Regions from separate parts of the Sulfuritortus calidifontis genome, predicted to be linked through region 1. Evidence: predicted binding sites of a transcription regulator. Region 1 holds the regulator's gene; each other region holds the start of a gene.

The links. Region 1 encodes sigma-54, which starts transcription at its own class of promoters, with help from an activator protein. Its sites were predicted from a motif close to TGGCACNNTTCCTGCT; they were not measured.
Region 2: a site for sigma-54 is predicted at 1,985-2,000, ahead of EL388_RS00690 (pilin). Genes of this name have one in related genera too.
Region 3: a site for sigma-54 is predicted at 2,624-2,639, ahead of EL388_RS13080 (TorF family putative porin). Genes of this name have one in related genera too.
Region 4: a site for sigma-54 is predicted at 1,787-1,802, ahead of EL388_RS07560 (ammonium transporter). Genes of this name have one in related genera too.

What each region holds. Positions count from the first base shown of each region.
Region 1 is NZ_AP018721.1:1,941,299-1,945,309, forward strand. It holds gene rapZ (RNase adapter RapZ) at 1-141, opposite strand, end outside; gene hprK (HPr(Ser) kinase/phosphatase) at 142-1,092, opposite strand; gene ptsN (PTS IIA-like nitrogen regulatory protein PtsN) at 1,080-1,535, opposite strand; gene EL388_RS09915 (RNA polymerase factor sigma-54) at 1,594-2,997, opposite strand; gene lptB (LPS export ABC transporter ATP-binding protein) at 3,037-3,759, opposite strand; gene lptA (lipopolysaccharide transport periplasmic protein LptA) at 3,756-4,011, opposite strand, start outside.
Region 2 is NZ_AP018721.1:120,844-124,854, reverse strand. It holds gene EL388_RS00695 (UvrD-helicase domain-containing protein) at 1-1,858, opposite strand, end outside; gene EL388_RS00690 (pilin) at 2,064-2,492, shown strand; gene EL388_RS00685 (PglL family O-oligosaccharyltransferase) at 2,671-4,011, shown strand, end outside.
Region 3 is NZ_AP018721.1:2,590,141-2,594,151, reverse strand. It holds partial or broken gene EL388_RS14375 (YifB family Mg chelatase-like AAA ATPase) at 65-910, opposite strand; gene EL388_RS13090 (M48 family metallopeptidase) at 1,023-2,219, opposite strand; gene EL388_RS13085 (accessory factor UbiK family protein) at 2,219-2,458, opposite strand; gene EL388_RS13080 (TorF family putative porin) at 2,692-3,480, shown strand; gene glnK (P-II family nitrogen regulator) at 3,550-3,888, shown strand; gene EL388_RS13070 (ammonium transporter) at 3,899-4,011, shown strand, end outside.
Region 4 is NZ_AP018721.1:1,440,241-1,444,251, forward strand. It holds gene EL388_RS07555 (TVP38/TMEM64 family protein) at 1-547, shown strand, start outside; gene EL388_RS07560 (ammonium transporter) at 552-1,754, opposite strand; gene tatC (twin-arginine translocase subunit TatC) at 1,905-2,720, opposite strand; gene tatB (Sec-independent protein translocase protein TatB) at 2,723-3,184, opposite strand; gene tatA (Sec-independent protein translocase subunit TatA) at 3,281-3,505, opposite strand; gene EL388_RS07580 (histidine triad nucleotide-binding protein) at 3,538-3,873, opposite strand; gene EL388_RS07585 (phosphoribosyl-ATP diphosphatase) at 3,931-4,011, opposite strand, start outside.

The DNA of each region.
Region 1 (4,011 bases):
CTGCTGCTCCAGGTAGCCTACCACTTCCGGCAGCAGCATGGCCGGCAGATTGTCGATGCAATAGAAGCCGGCATCCTCCAGCACCTTGAGTGCGACGCTCTTGCCGGAGCCGGACAAGCCGGTGATGACGACCAGACGCACTCAGCCCTCTCCGCCCTGCATGGCCTGGTGCTGGAGATTGACGAATTCCTCGGTGCTGTTGATGCCGTGCTGGCGGAGGATGTGGTTGCGCACCGCCACCTCGACCAGCACCGCCAGGTTGCGGCCCACCGCCAGGGGGATGCTCACCTTGGGGATTTCCACGCCGAGGATGGTCTCGCTGCCGGACTGGATGGCCAGGCGGTCGACGTCCTGCCATTGCTCGGCCGGGGTGAGATGGACGATGAGTTTGAGGTTCTTCTTGAATTTGACCGCCGCCTCGCCAAACAGCCGACGGATATCGAGCACGCCCAGGCCGCGCACCTCCATGAAGCCGCGCAGCAGTTCCGGGCAGCGGCCCTCCAGGGTGTCGGGGGAGACGGCATAAACCTCGAGGATGTCGTCGGCCACCAGGCGGTGGCCGCGGCTGATCAGTTCCAGCGCCAGTTCGCTCTTGCCGGTGGCGGCGGCGCCGGTGATCAGCACGCCGAGACCGGCGACCTCGAGGAAGACGCCGTGCAGGGTGACCGAGACGGCCAGGGCCTGGCTGATCACATGCGACAGGATGCGCATCAGGTAGGTGCTCGACTCCGGGGAGACGAAGACCGGAATCTGCCGCTCCTCGGCCATGCTCAGCAGGGTCGGCGGCGGTTGCTCGCCGTTGGCCACCACCACCACCGCCAGTTCGCTGGCAAGCAGGTTGTTGATCGCCAGCGCCTGGCCGTCGGTCGGCAGGCTGCGCAAATAGCCCATCTCGGCATTGCCGAGGATCTGGATGCGATTGGGATGGACCAGGTTGAAATAGCCGATCAGGGCGAAGGCGGATTTCTCCACCGAGTCCGAGGTCAGTTTGCGCCCACCACCCGCGCGGCCGGCAACCCAGTCGAGCGGCACCTGCTCCCGGGCCAGCTCGTACAGTTGATCGACGGTGATGAACGGGCTCAGGCTGTCCATTCACTGACCAGGCGGTGCAGGGCGGCGGCATCCGGCGCGGCACGCAACTGATCGCGCATGGTCTTCTCGCTGAACATCTGCGCCAGCTCGCCCAGTATCTGTAGGTGCAGGTCGGTGGCCGCCGCCGGGGCCAGCAGGACGAAGACCAGGTCGACCGGCATGCCGTCCGGGGCGTCGAAGTCGATCGGCGCCTTCAGGCGGATGAAGGCGCAGGCGGTGTCCTTCAAACCCTTGATCCGGCCATGGGGAATGGCGATGCCGTAACCCAAAGCGGTCGAGCCCAGCTTCTCACGAGACTGCAGGCTCTCGAATACCTCGTTCGCCGGCACCCCGTAGCTGATCTGGAACAGACGGCCCGCCTCCTCGAACAGGCGCTTGCGGCTACCTGCCTCAAGGCCGGCCAGGACGTTTTCCGGTTTCAGTAAAGGGCTGATCAGGTTCATGGTCACCTCTGGCAGGGCGGGCGGCAGAACAAGGGTTCAAGCAAACGAAAAATGACGGTCATATCGACTTGCGCTGGTTGGCCGGCGGAATTTGCATCTGTTCGCGATATTTGGCAACGGTGCGGCGGGCGACAACATAACCCTGCTTACCCAGCATAGTCGATATGGCACTGTCGGACAGCGGCTGGCCGCGATTCTCCGCCTCGATCGCCTGTTTGATCAAGGCCTTGATCGCCGTGCTGGAGGTGGCGCCGCCCTCTTCCGTGCCCAGCGAGCTGCAGAAGAAATACTTGAATTCGAACAGGCCACGCGGGGTGAGCATGTATTTCTGGCTGGTCACCCGCGAGACCGTCGATTCGTGCAGGTCGAGCTGCTCGGCGATCTCGCGCAGCACCAGGGGCCGCATGGCGGTCGGCCCATGCTCGAAGAACAGGCGCTGGCGCTCGACGATGGCCTGGGCCACGCGCAGGATGGTCTCGAACCGCTGCTGCACGTTCTTGATCAGCCAGCGCGCCTCCTGCAGCTGGGTCTGCAGGCTGCCGCCGGCGCGGTTCTGGCGCAGAATGCCGGCGTACATCTCGTTGATGCGCAGCTTGGGCATGGCGGCCGGATTGAGGCTGGCCTGCCACTGGCCGCGCAGCTTGCGCACCAGCACGTCGGGCACCACGTATTGCGCGCTGACCTCGGCGTAGCGGGCGCCCGGCCGCGGGTTCAGGCCAGTGATCAACGCCCGCACCGCCTGGAAGTCGGCATCGAGGGCAATGCCCAGCCATTTCTTCAGCTTGCCGTATTCGTGTTCGGCCAGCATCTTCAGGCCTTCGCGCGCCAAGCGCCTGGCCTCGGCCAGCCAGGGGGTCTCCGGCGGCAGGGTGGCCAGTTGCAGGCACAGGCATTCGGCCAGGTCGCGGGCGCCGACCCCGACCGGATCGAAGCTTTGCAGCAGTTTCAGCGCCGCTTCGAGTTCGACCAGGTCATATTCCGCGTCCTCGGGCAGCATCTCGGCCAGTTCTTCCAGGCTGACGGTGAGGTAGCCGTCCTCGTCGAGGGCATCGATCAGCAGGGCGACCAGCCGGCGGTCGCGCTCGGCGACGGGCGTGAGCGAGAGCTGGTCGAGTAGGTGCTGGCGCAGGCCGGCCTGGCTGGCATCGGGCTGCTGAAAACCGAGTTCGTCGTCGTCCTCGCCGCTGCCGGGCCCAGCCACGCTGCGGTCGCCCCAGGCCAATTCGGCATAGACCTCTTCCGACTCCAGACCACCCGACTCCGGCGCAGGCTCCGTGGTCTCGTAATCACCGCCCTCCCCCTCGCTGACATCGGCCCGCTCCAGCATGGGGTTGTCCTGCAAAGCCTGGCTGATTTCCTGTTGCAATTCCAGCGTCGACAGCTGCAGCAGGCGGATCGACTGCTGCAATTGCGGCGTCAGCGTAAGCTGCTGGTTGAGTCGGAGTTGAAGGCTTTGCTTCACGGCTGAAGCCGTCTCGAGAAGGAAAGAATCGTGCGCGAATTAGAGGCGGAAGTGTTCACCGAGGTAGACCTTCCTGACCTCGTCATTATAAATGATCTCGTCCGGGCCACCGGCGGCCAGGACGCAACCCTCGTTGATGATGTAGGCCCGGTCGCAGATGCCCAGGGTCTCGCGCACGTTGTGGTCGGTGATCAGCACGCCGATCTCGCGCTCGGTGAGGAAGCGGATGATCTTCTGGATGTCGAGCACCGAGATCGGGTCGATACCGGCGAAGGGCTCGTCGAGCAGGATGAAGCGCGGCTGCAGGGCCAGGGCGCGGGCGATCTCCACCCGCCGGCGCTCGCCGCCCGACAGGCTAACTGCCTGGGCATCGCGCAGATGGGTGATATGCAGGTCTTCCAGCAGGTATTCCAGGTGCTCGCGCACCCGACCTTCGTCATAGCCGCGCAGCTCGAGCACGGCGGCGATGTTGTCGGCCACCGTGAGCTTGCGGAAGATCGAGGCCTCCTGCGGCAGGTAGCTCAGGCCCTTGCGGGCGCGCTGGTAGACCGGCAGGTGGGTCAGTTCGGCATCATCCAGCGCGATCCTGCCGCCGTCGGCCCGGACCAGGCCGACCACCATGTAGAAGCAGGTGGTCTTGCCGGCGCCGTTGGGACCGAGCAGGCCCACCACCTCGCCGCTGTTCACCTCGAACGAGACGTCGCGCACGACCTCGCGTGACTTGTAGCGCTTGCGCAGACCCTCTGCCCGCAGGCAGCTCATGGCTTGGCCCCCACCGGCTGGGCCGGAGCGGTGCCGGCCTCCTTGCGCTTGGGCTTGATCACCGCGCGCACCCGGCCCGGGCCGCTGGTCGGCTCATTGCCGACCGCGCGATAGGTCTCGGCCTTGGCGTCGTAGATGATCAGATTGCCGCGCACCTCCTCGTCGCCGCGCTTGAGTCGGGCATTGCCGATCAGCTTGACGATGTCGGTGACCGCATCGTAATCGATGCGCTTGCCCACACCCTCGACATAC
Region 2 (4,011 bases), 900 kb from region 1:
AGAGCACCAGGATGTCGCCGTAGCGGGCGGGGCGCGGCTGCGCGCCGACCTGCAGTCGACCGACGATGGCCTGGATCTTCGCGGCCACGGCCTCGGCTTCGTTGGCACGTTTTTCCGGCTCCTCCGGCGCGGGCGTGGTCAGCGGGTTGCGAAACTCCCCACCCCTATCCTCCCCGCCAGCGGGGAGGGGGTTTTCCCCTCCCCCACACGTGGGGGAGGCCGGCAGGGGGACCGCGATCACCTCGCACCAGCCAGGCAGTTGCGCCTGGTGCGCTGTATGTTCGGCGAAGATCGGGTAATCCGCCCGGCCGCCCAGCATGGCGTTGACCCAGGCGACCACCCTGGGCGCACAGCGCCAGGTCTCGTTCTGGGGAAAGTATTTCGCGTCGAAGTGGCGTTCGAGAAAGCCGCGCGCCTCGGCCAGCACCCGCGGCTCGGCCCGGCGGAAGCGGTAGATCGACTGCTTGGGGTCGCCCACCACGAACAGCGTCGGCCGCTCGCCGGCGCCGCCGTAGGCCGCGAGCCACTGGCGCAGGATGCGCCACTGCAGCGGGTTGGCGTCCTGGAATTCGTCGAGCAGCAGGTGCTTGTAACGGGCGTCCAGCTTCATCTGGATCGCGGCGGCGGTCTCCTCGTCGCCGAGCAGGCGGCAGGCCTCCCACTCGGCATCGGTGAAGTCGAGGCCGTCGCGCTCGGCCTTGAGTTGCTGGTAGAAATCGAGAAAGGCGAGGCCGGCGGTCAGGCCCCAGCGGTTGAGTTTCAGCGCGTCCTGTTCGTCGAGTCGCGCTTGGGTGGCGAGCACGCGATCGCACAGACGGCCATGCAGCTCCAGGAACTGCGCGCTCGTGGCCGGCGCCAGGCGCTTGTCCATCTCTTTCGAGGCCTTCCAGGCGCGCGGCTCGCCTTTTTGGGTGAGCAGAGCGGCCTGCAACAACTCAAAACACTCCCTCACCCCTACCCCTCTCCCGGAGGGAGAGGGGATGTTCCCCCCTCCCCCCTCGGGGGAGGGGCCGGGGGTGAGGGAAGGGTTGCCAGCCAAGTGGCTTAACGCCTTTTGTAAATGATCCGCCCGCTCCGCGGCCTCCTTCACGCCCTCGCCGTTCTTGGCCAGCAGCGGCAAATACTCGCGCAGCGCTGCCGCGAAGATCTCATCGGCCATAAGCGGCGTCAGCACATCGTCCGATTCGTCGACGCCGGCCAGTTCACTCAACCCGGCCACCGCCTCGGCCAGCGGCTCGGTCCGGCCCTCGGCCCAGGCCCACCACTCGGCCCGCTTGTGCACGAAATTACTCAAGAGCTCACGCACGCTGGCCAGCGGCAGCTCGGTGACCAGGGCGCGGAAGGCGGCCTCCTCGGGCGCGCCCGGCTTGTCGCGCAGCGACTCGGCAAAGCCCAGCCAGGCCTCGTCCAGCAGCAAGGCGGTGCTCTCGATCAGCATGGCCGGCGGCCGCTGCATGAGCGGGGCGTGGGCCAAGAGCTTCAAGAACCAGCCGTGGAAGGTGGTGATCTCCGGCCCCGGCCGGGCATCGACCACGGCGGCGAACAAGCCGCGCGCCTTGGGCAGCAGCGCCTTCGCCTCGGCCGCGCTCAAGCCGCGCTGGGTGAGGAATGCGAGCACCTCGGCCTCATCGGCCAGTGCCAGATGTTCCAGCCATTCCAGCAACCGCGCCCGCATCTCGCCCGCCGCCTTGCGGGTGAAGGTGATCGCCAGCAACTCCGAAGGCTCGACCCCGGCCAGCAGCAGCCGGATCATGCGCGAGACCAGCAGCCAGGTCTTGCCGCTGCCGGCACAGGCCTCGACCACGGCATTGGTGCCAGGGTCGAGGGCGGCAATCAGGGGAGACGGCGCGGCGGTCATGGCGGGATTGTAATCGGCCGGGATTGACGTGCCCGGTCAGTCGAAGTGACGCAAATTGTCAGTCCTCAAGAGCATTTCTACCACGCAATCTGCGTAACTTATTGATTATATTGTGATCGACGAGGCTGGCACGCTTCTGGCTGCACATACCGGGCCGCGCCAAGCGGTTACCCGCTTATTTTTTAGGAGATTCACTATGCAAGCCATGCGCAAAGTCCAAGCCGGCTTCACCCTGATCGAACTTCTGATCGTGGTGGCCATCATCGGCATCCTCGCCGCCGTCGCCATCCCGGCCTACCAGAGCTATACCGCCCGCGCCCAGGCGTCCGAGGCCTTCATCCTGCTCGACGGCATCAAAGCCAGCGCCGCCGAGGCCTTCCAGAACAATGGCACCCTGGCCAGCTACACCGTGCCCAGCACCGCCACCACCACTGGCAAGTATGTCAACTCCATCGCCGTTTCCGGTAGCCCGACTGCCTCGCAACTGATCCTGGAGGCCACGATGAAGACCACCGGCGTCGCTTCTGTCATCTCCGGCGATACCGTACAACTACAAACCAACGATGGCGGCAAAACCTGGGCCTGTAATGGTGGCACGCTAGAACCTGATTACCGCCCCACGGCCTGCCAATAATGGATTGAGCCTTTCGATCAAACCGCCCTTAGGGGCGGTTTTTTTTGCCCGACGAAACATGAATCAACTCAAGCCCTTCGAATTGCTCGGCCTGGCCGGCCTGTTCTGTCTGCCCTTTCTCGCGCCCAGCCATCTGCCGCCCATCCCGAGTTTCTATAACGAGTGGCTGGCCGGCGCCTTGGGCCTGCTGGCCCTGCTGCCGCTTATCGCGGCGCACCATGGCGGCGAACTGAGGCTGCCCGGTGTCATCCTGCTGCCCCTTGGCTTGATTTTGCTGCTGACCGTTCAAGCGGTACTGGGCCTGATTCGCTACCCCGGCCAGGCTTTTCTGGCCGTGCTCTACTTGGCTTGGGGCATGCTGCTGATGCTGGCCGCGCGATCGCTGCTCGACCGAATGGGCCTGAGCCGATTGTCGGCCCTGATCGCCTGGGCCCTGCTGATTGGTGGCTGCCTCAACACCCTGGCCGCCGTGCTCCAGACCTGGCAAATCCACAGCTTTCTCGATGCCATGGTCACCAACAAGGCGCCCGGCATACCCGCCTATGGCAATCTGTCCCAGTCGAATCAGTTTGCCGACCACCAGGCGCTTGCCCTCGGCTCCCTGCTCTATCTGTCGGCAACCCGACGCCTGCACTGGGGCCTGGGCATGACTCTCGGCCTGGGCCTGTTGTCCGGCTTGGCCCTATCTTCTTCCAAGAGCAGCTGGCTCTACCTGGGCACCTTGGCAGTGCTTGCCCTGCTGCTGCACCGCAAGCAGGGCAACGCCGCCAGCCGCTGGCTGACCTATAGCAGCCTAGTCTGCCTGCCCCTGTTCTTCGGCATCCAGGAAATCCTCGCGTCCTGGGCCGCCGTCGTGACCCCCAATGTGCGCCTGGCCTCGGCCAGCGGCCTGGGGGCCAGGGAAGAAATTTGGGCCCACGCCTGGTCGATGTTCAGCCACTCACCGTGGCTGGGCGTCGGTTACCAGAACTTCGCCTGGGAGAATTTTCTCCGCGTGGCGGCGGCCCCCACCAGCGCCCTGCAACTGCAGCCCTACAACAATGCCCACAACCTGCCCATACACTTGATGGCCGAGTTCGGCCTGGGCGGCATCGCACTCGTCCTCGGCGGCGGCTATTGGCTGTACCGCAACATGAAATCGTCGCTTTCGATCGAACGATGGTGGTTGTGGTCGCTGCTAAGCATTCTCGGCATCCACAGCCTGCTCGAATTCCCTCTCTGGTATGCCCACTTCTGGGGGCCTGCCGCCGTCTTGCTGGCCATCGTCGACGATTCGTCCCTGCCGCCGAGATTAAGGGCACAGGGTCTGCGCGTCCTTTCGACCCTGACATCCTTGCTGGGCATCGGCCTGCTGGGTTTATGGCTTCATGCCTATAGCAGCCTGGAGCAGGCCTACCAGCATAGGCCGCAGGGGCCGGGCCATTCAGACCGGCAGCGCCTGATCGGATATTTGACCGACGCGCAGCAGGCGCGCATATTCCAGCCGCAAATCGACGTCTTTTTCGCCTTGTTGCCGGTT
Region 3 (4,011 bases), 650 kb from region 1:
TTCGCATTTTTTGCAGGAAGGTAGCAGTTATTTATGTACGTTCGCAATTACCGATGGAATTTACACCGCCGCCGACCAGGGCCACGGCCGAGGCCGAGTGGTGCGGTGCCCGATAGGGCCGGCGGCGCCAGTGCTCGACCCGGAAGCCGCCGGTCAAGGATTGCACGGCCGCGGCCTCCAAGGCCTCCTGCTCGGTCATCGCCGGCAGGATGCCGGCCAGGCGCTGGGCCAGCATGGATTTGCCGGTGCCGGGTGGCCCGCTCATCAGGAGGGAATGGCCGCCGGCGGCGGCGACCTCCAGGGCCCGGCGCGGGCCGGCCTGGCCTTTGACGTCGGCGAGGTCGGGGTAATCCGCCGCGTTATGGCTGGGCGCCTCTGCCCCGGCCTGGGCCAGGGCCGTGCGCTCGGCCAAGTGGGCGCAGACCTCGAGCAGCGAGCGGGCGCTGAGAATCTCGGCGGCCTCGGCCAAGGCGGCTTCCCGGGCGCTGGACTCGGGCAGGATGAAGGCGCGGCCGGAGCCACTGGCAGCCAGCACCATGGCCAGCGCACCGCGCACCGGGCGCAATTCGCCGGTCAGCGCCAGTTCGCCGGCGAATTCGTAGTGGTCGAGCTTGTCGCTGGGAATCTGGCCCGAGGCCGCCAGCAGGCCGAGCGCGATCGGCAGATCGAAACGGCCGGATTCCTTGGGCAGGTCGGCCGGCGCCAGGTTGACCGTGATGCGCCGGGCGGGAAACTCGAAGCCGGATTGCAGGATGGCGGCGCGCACCCGGTCGCGCGCCTCCTTCACCTCGGTTTCGGGCAGGCCGACCAGGGTGAAGCTGGGCAGGCCGTTGGCCAGGTGCGCCTCGACCACGACCTGAGGCGCTGCCATGCCGCTGGCGGCCCGACTGTAGAGCACAGCCAAGCTCATATGATGTTGCTCCCTGTCAGTTTATTGTTCGGCCGCTTGTGGGCCGTCAGGCCGAGTGGGCTCGGCTTCTGTCGCTATCGTAAACCTTGGGCTTGGTCTGGCCAAGCCGACGTCAGCGCAGGCGGCGCAAGGCTTGCTGCGCCTGCTCCGGCAGACGCACGTCGCCGCAGCGCTCGCTTGCCGTCGCGCACAGACCCTGGTGCTGTGCGAGCTGGACAGCCAGTTGGTAGTAGCGCCGCGCGGCCAGCGGCTGGCCCAGGCCTTCGGCCGCAGCGCCGAGGTAATACCAGGCCAGATCCTCGGCCTGGCCGATGGCCAGCACGGCACGGGCCAGCTCTTCCCACTTGCGGCCCTGGTGTAGCCGGCTGAGTTCGGCCAGGCGGGCCTCGAACTGCTGGCGGCAGTCCTTGCAGTCCAGATAGGCCTCGCCCTGCTTGAAGCGCTCCCAAACCCCGGTTGTCGAAACCGGCTGGACAGCCTCATGGCGCTTGGCCAGGCGGGACTGCACCACTGGCGGCTTGGCCTGCGCGGCTTGGTAAAGCGGCTCCATCTGCGGCACCAGGGCCGCTAGTTCGTCCAGGCGCTTGGCCGGTGCGGGGTGGGTGGACAGCCAGTCGAAGCGGCCGCGGCTGCCATCGTTCTCGATCATCTTGCGCCAGAGCGTGGGCGCGGCCTTGGGGTCGAAGCCGGCGCGGGCGGCCAGTTCGATGCCGATACGGTCGGCCTCGGTCTCGGCCTCGCGGCTGTTGGGCAGCTGCCAGGCGAGCAGGGCGGCGAGCTGGCCGACCTGCTGGTTGCGCTGGCCGTTGTTGCCCGAGGCGGCACCGATCACGCCGACCAGGACGTCGCTGGCCAGGCCGACCGACATCTTCTCGGCGCCGTGGTTGGCCAGGGCGTGGGCGATCTCGTGGCCCATGACTTGAGCGAGTTCGTCGTCGCTGGCGTGCAGCTTGTCGATCAGGCCGGTGTAGATGGCCATGCGGCCGCCGGGCAGGCAGAAGGCGTTCACCGTCTTGGGCTCGTCGATCACCGCGACCTGCCAGTCCCAGCGCTCGGTCTCCGGCCGGTAGCGGATGGCCTGGGTAATCAGACGGTCGGTGATGCCGTTGATGCGCGCCTGGATCGCGGGGTCGTTGTTGAGTTTGCCTTTTTTCGCCCAGGGGGCGAGCTCGGCCCGGTAGGCCTGGCTCGATTGCGCGATGGCCTGCGATTCCGAGATCAGGATGAGCTGCGAGCGCCCGGTGATCGGGTTGCTCGTGCATCCGATCAGGGTGGCGGCGAGCAGGGCCGCGCTGAAGCTGCGCCTCATTACGCCGGGCGGTCTTGTTCCAGCTTGGCCAGGCGCTCTTCCAGGGCGGTCAGCTTCTCCCGGGTGCGGGCGAGCACCTGGGCCTGGACGTCGAATTCCTCGCGGGTGACCAGGTCGAGTTTGCCCAGCAGGCCGGTCAGCGTGGCCTTGAGATTCTTTTCGATGTCCTTGGCCGGACTGGCGGCGATGACTTCGGAGACCTTGGCGTTGATCTCGTCGAGCAGTTTGTTGGCGAGCATGGGGTGACCTCATGAATGAATGGCTCGCAGTTTAGCAAAGCGCTTCTAAGATGGCCGGCACCGCCGTGGTGCATGACGGGCCGTGGCTGCACCAGGCTTGGGCAAGATGGCGGCGCAATTTTGCCAATGCGCGTTATCTATATGTTTTATAAGCATTAAAACTTCTGGCACGGCAAATGCTAACGAGAGGTCGTGCGCTATTGCACTTCCATTTGCAACCGAGGAGTTTAGCGATGAAAAAACTGTATGCCTCTCTGGTCCTGGCGGGTCTGGTGACGGTACCGAGCCTGGCGGCCGCGGCCGACAGCCCCCACACCCTTACCGGTAACGTTTCCCTGACCAGCAACTATCTGTTCCGCGGCATCTCCCAAACCGGTGGCGACCCGGCCATCCAGGGTGGTCTGGACTACAGCCATAGCAGCGGTTTCTACCTGGGTACCTGGGCTTCCAACGTGGGCTGGATCGAAGACTATCAGGGCTACGATTCCGGCAACCTGGAGATCGACCTCTACGGTGGCTACCGTGGCAGCTTCGAGAAGGCCGGCATCAGCTATGACCTGGGCGTGATTGGTTACATCTATCCGGGCGACCGGAACAGCGCGATAGTTCCCGATGCCGACACCACCGAGGTCTATGCCGCCTTGGGTTGGAAGTGGTTCACCGTCAAGTACTCCTATGTCGTCAGCGACGGTGCCTTCGGTTTCGGCAAGCCGGCCGGCACCAAAGACGCGACCGGTTCCGATTATTGGGACCTCTCGGCCAGCCTGCCGATCGGCGAGACCGGCCTGACCGTTGGCGCGCACTGGGGCACGTTCAGCTTCGACAATTACAAGAACCAGGACTACGACGACTGGAAGGTCAGCTTGACCTATGACATGGGCAAGATGTCCAACGTGATGTCCGGCGTCACGGTCGGCGTGGCCTATTCGGACACCAATGCCAAAAAGGCAAACTGGACCGATGCCAACGGTGAATACCTGGGTGATGGTACCGCCTTCTTCTGGATTTCCAAGGCGCTTTGATCCACTGGTAGACCGGAGCTGCGCCATCACTCACCCCGGTCTTCCCCCCGTGCAAAGTTGGGAGACGACATGAAATTCGTTACCGCAATCATCAAACCCTTCAAGCTCGACGAGGTGCGCGAGGCCCTGTCCGCCATCGGCGTGACCGGGATCACCGTCACCGAGGTCAAGGGCTTCGGCCGGCAGAAGGGACATACCGAACTCTACCGCGGCGCCGAGTACGTGGTGGACTTTCTGCCCAAGGTGAAGATCGAGGTGGCCGTGAAGGCAGAGATGCTCGAGCAGGTCATCGAGGCGATCATGAAATCGGCCCAGACCGGCAAGATCGGCGACGGCAAGATCTTCGTCTACGACCTGGAACAGGTTGTCCGCATCCGCACCGGCGAGTCCGGCGACGCAGCCATTTAAGGAGACGACCATGCGACGTTTGCTAGCTGTACTGAGTCTGGTGGGCCTGCTCGGCCTGTCCGGCATGAGCTTCGCCGAAGAACCGATGCCGGCCCCGGCGCCGGTTGCCGCCGCCGAGGCTGC
Region 4 (4,011 bases), 500 kb from region 1:
TCTGGCGATCGGCGGCCTGGCCACCGCCATCGGCCTGCCCCGCCAACTCATCGCCTTCCTTGGCGGCTATGCCTACGGCATTCTGGCCGGTACCCTGCTGGCCACCCTGGCTGCCGGACTCGGTTGCCTGCTGGCCTTCTACTATGCCCGCCTGGTCGGACGTTCGCTGGTGGCGGAGCGCTACTCGGGTCGGATCCGCAAGCTGGACGACTTCGTCCAGAGCAATCCGTTCAGCATGACCCTGCTCATCCGGCTGCTGCCGGTAGGCAGCAATCTGGTCACCAATCTCGTGGCCGGCGTCTCCAGCGTGCGCGCCCTCCCCTTCTTCGCCGGCTCCTTGCTCGGCTACCTGCCGCAGAGCCTGATCTTCGCCCTGGTCGGCGGCGGGGTCCAGGTCGACAGCACTTGGCGCATCGTCCTCGCCGTCGCCCTGTTTATCGTGGCCGGCATCCTGGGCACCCAGCTCTATCGCCGCTTCCGCCACGGCAAGAGCTTCGACGAAGAGGTCGACGCCAAGCTGGGCGAAGTTCCCGACGCCCAGGACTGACCGTTTACCAGTTGGTCTCCCGCTCCGGCGTGGCCGAGATCCTGTGGATGGACAAATCGGCGCCGTTGAACTCGGCCTCGGCGTCGAGGCGGATGCCCACCGCCAGCTTGAGCACGCCATAAACCACAAATCCCCCGATCAGGGCCACCGCGATGCCGAGCAAGGTGCCGAGCCCCTGCGCGGCCAGGCTGACGCCGCCGATGCCGCCCAGGGCCTGCAGGCCGAAGAGGCCGGCCGCGATGCCGCCCCAAGCGCCGCACAGGCCATGCAGCGGCCAGACCCCGAGCACGTCGTCGATCCGCCATTTGTTCTGGGTGATGGTGAACATCCAGACGAACAAGGCGCCGGCCACCGCGCCCGTGGCCAGGGCGCCGGCCGGGTGCATCAGATCGGAACCGGCACAGACGGCGACCAGTCCGGCCAAGGGCCCGTTGTGAATGAAGCCTGGATCGTTGCGGCCGGCCACCAGGGCCGCCAGGGTGCCGCCGACCATGGCCATCAAGGAATTGACCGCGACCAGCCCCGAGGCGGCCTCGACGCTCTGGGCCGACATGACGTTGAAACCAAACCAGCCCACGGTGAGGATCCAGGCCCCCAGCGCCAGAAAGGGAATGCTCGAAGGCGGGTGGGCCGACACCAGCCCGTCCTGGCGGTAGCGGCCACGCCGGGCGCCGAGCAGGAGCACGGCGGGCAGCGCGATCCAACCACCCACGGCGTGTACCACCACCGAGCCGGCGAAATCATGGAACTTGGCGCCGAAGGCGGCATTGAGCCAATCCTGGAACCCGAGATTGTTGTTCCAGACCAGGCCCTCGAAGAAGGGATAGACGAAGCCGACCAGGATGAAGGTGGCCGCCAGTTGCGGATTGAACTTGGCCCGCTCGGCGATGCCGCCGGAAATAATGGCCGGGATGGCGGCGGCGAAGGTCAGGAGGAAGAAGAACTTCACCAGGTCGTAGCCGTTCTTCTGGCTCAGCGCGCTCGCCCCGGTCATGAAATCGACGCCGTAAGCCAGGCTGTAGCCGATGAAGAAATAGGCGATGGTGGAGACACTGAAGTCGGTCAATATCTTCACCAGGGCGTTGACCTGGTTCTTCTTGCGTACCGTGCCCAGTTCCAGGAAGGCGAAGCCCGAGTGCATGGCCAGGACCATGACCGCCCCCAAAAGCAGGAACACCACGTCGGCACCGGATTTGAATACGTCCATTACCACCTCCAATAGAGAATCGGATAATGGCTAGCAAGACCCGTGCCTTATTATGGTGCACTATAAATCAATGGGTTATGAAAACCGCACCAAAACAAAACGCCCCATGACGGGGCGTTGATTGCTCAAATGCACAGCCAAGGTGCAAATTCAGCGACGATCTTGCTCGTTCTCCATTCGGTCCAGCTCGGCCTCGAGTTCATCTTCGGATAAAGGCCGGTAGGCCTCCTCCTCCGCTGCCTCGGCCTCGACCTTTTTCTTCTCCATCAGGCCGGCCACCAGCACACCCAGTTCATAAAGTAGCCACAGCGGTACAGCCAGCATGATCTGCGAAATCACGTCCGGCGGGGTGAAGATGGCGCCGATGATGAAGGCACCGACAATGACATACGGCCGCGCCTGCTTGAACTGCTCGACGCTGACCATGCCCATCCTGGCCAAGGCCACCACCACGATGGGCACCTCGAAGGTGATGCCGAAGGCTATGAACAGGGTAATGACGAAATCCAGGTACTTGTTGATGTCGGTCATTACCGCCACCCCGGCCGGCGCCACGCTGACGATGAAGCCGAACACCACGGGGAAGACGAAGAAGTAGGCGAAGGCCATACCGCACAGGAACAGCAGCACGCTTGCCGTTACCAGCGGCAGGATGAATTTCTTCTCATGGGCATACAGGCCGGGGGCGACGAAGGACCAGGCCTGGTACAGGATGTAGGGCAATGCGCCGAGGAAGGCGGTGATCATCGCCACCTTGATCGGCACGAAGAAGGGGGTGACCACCTCGGTGGCGATCATCTGGCCGCCCTTGGGCAGCTTGCTCAGCAGCGGCTCGGCCAGCAGCGTGTAGAGCTCATTGGCGAAGGGCACCAGGATCACGAACAGGATCACCCAGGCCAGCACCGCCCTGAGCAGGCGGTCACGCATTTCGATCAGATGCGAAATGAAGGTTTCCTGGCTGTCCATGGTCAGGCGGGCCTGCGCTTGTCGGCCGGCTCAGGCTCGAGCGGCAGTTCCATCTGCGCCTGTGGGGGCTCTTCCGCTGGCGACTCGGACAAGAGGCTGGCATCGTCCAGGACGGCAGCCGTCTCGGCCTCCGTCTCGGCTTCGACTTCAGGCGGTGTGATCGAACCGATGGTCTGCTGCAGGGCCTGCTCCAGCTTGTTGGCCTCGGCCTTGACGCTGCCGCCGGTCTCTTCGGCGACAATCTCGAAGCGCTGGGCCGTCGCCTGCAAGTCCTTCTGCGCCTTGCGCAACTCCTCCAGGTGGATGTCGCGCTCGACATCCTGCTTGACCTGATTGACGTAGCGGTTGAGCCGGCCCAGCAGGGAACCCGCCGTGCGGGCCACCTTGGGCAAGCGCTCGGGACCGATGACGATCAGGGCGACGACCCCGATCACCAGCAGTTCGGAAAAACCGATATCGAACATAGAGGATAGGCAGGTAGTAAGTATCGAGCCGCGAGTGGCGTTCAAACCGCGCCCTACGGGCGCACGATGAAGCGACTGGCTACTCGCTACCGGCTACTAGCTATTTTGCTTGTCCTTGACCTCGCCCTCGATGGTGGTGCCGCCGGCCTCGCCCTGGCGCGGCAGTTCGGTCGGCTTGTTCTGCTCTTCCTTCATGGCGTCCTTGAAGCCCTTGACCGCGCCACCCAGGTCGCTACCGATGTTGCGCAGTTTCTTGGTGCCGAACACCAGCAGCACCACGACCAGCACGATCAGCCAATGCCAAATGCTAAAACCGCCCATCACAAAGCTCCTTCAAAAAATATCGTCCAATCTTACAACGGTCTGGGACCGGAGCCACCGAGCACGTGCACGTGCAGATGGAACACCTCCTGGCCGCCGCCCTTGCCCGTATTGATCGAAGTCCGAAAGCCTGTGCTGAGACCTTGCTCCATGGCCAACTTGGGCGCCAACAAAAGGATTTTACCCAGGATATCCCGATGTGCATCAGTACATTCGGACAGGGAATCGACGTGGACCTTGGGAATGATCATGAAATGCACCGGCGCAGCCGGGTTGATGTCGTGGAAGGCCAGGACATCGTCGTCCTCGTAGACCTTTTTGCTGGGGATCTGCCCGGCCACGATCTTGCAGAAGATGCAGTCGCTCATTTGCCCTCCTTGCGAAAAGCCTTTTGGCTCCGGCATAACATCCTGCTTCGCATGATATTAGCCTTCACCGAAAGGCTTCCCGCTCTTCTCAGAGCGGGAAGCCTTTTCCTCAATCCCAGAAATGCCTTCCCGACGAGC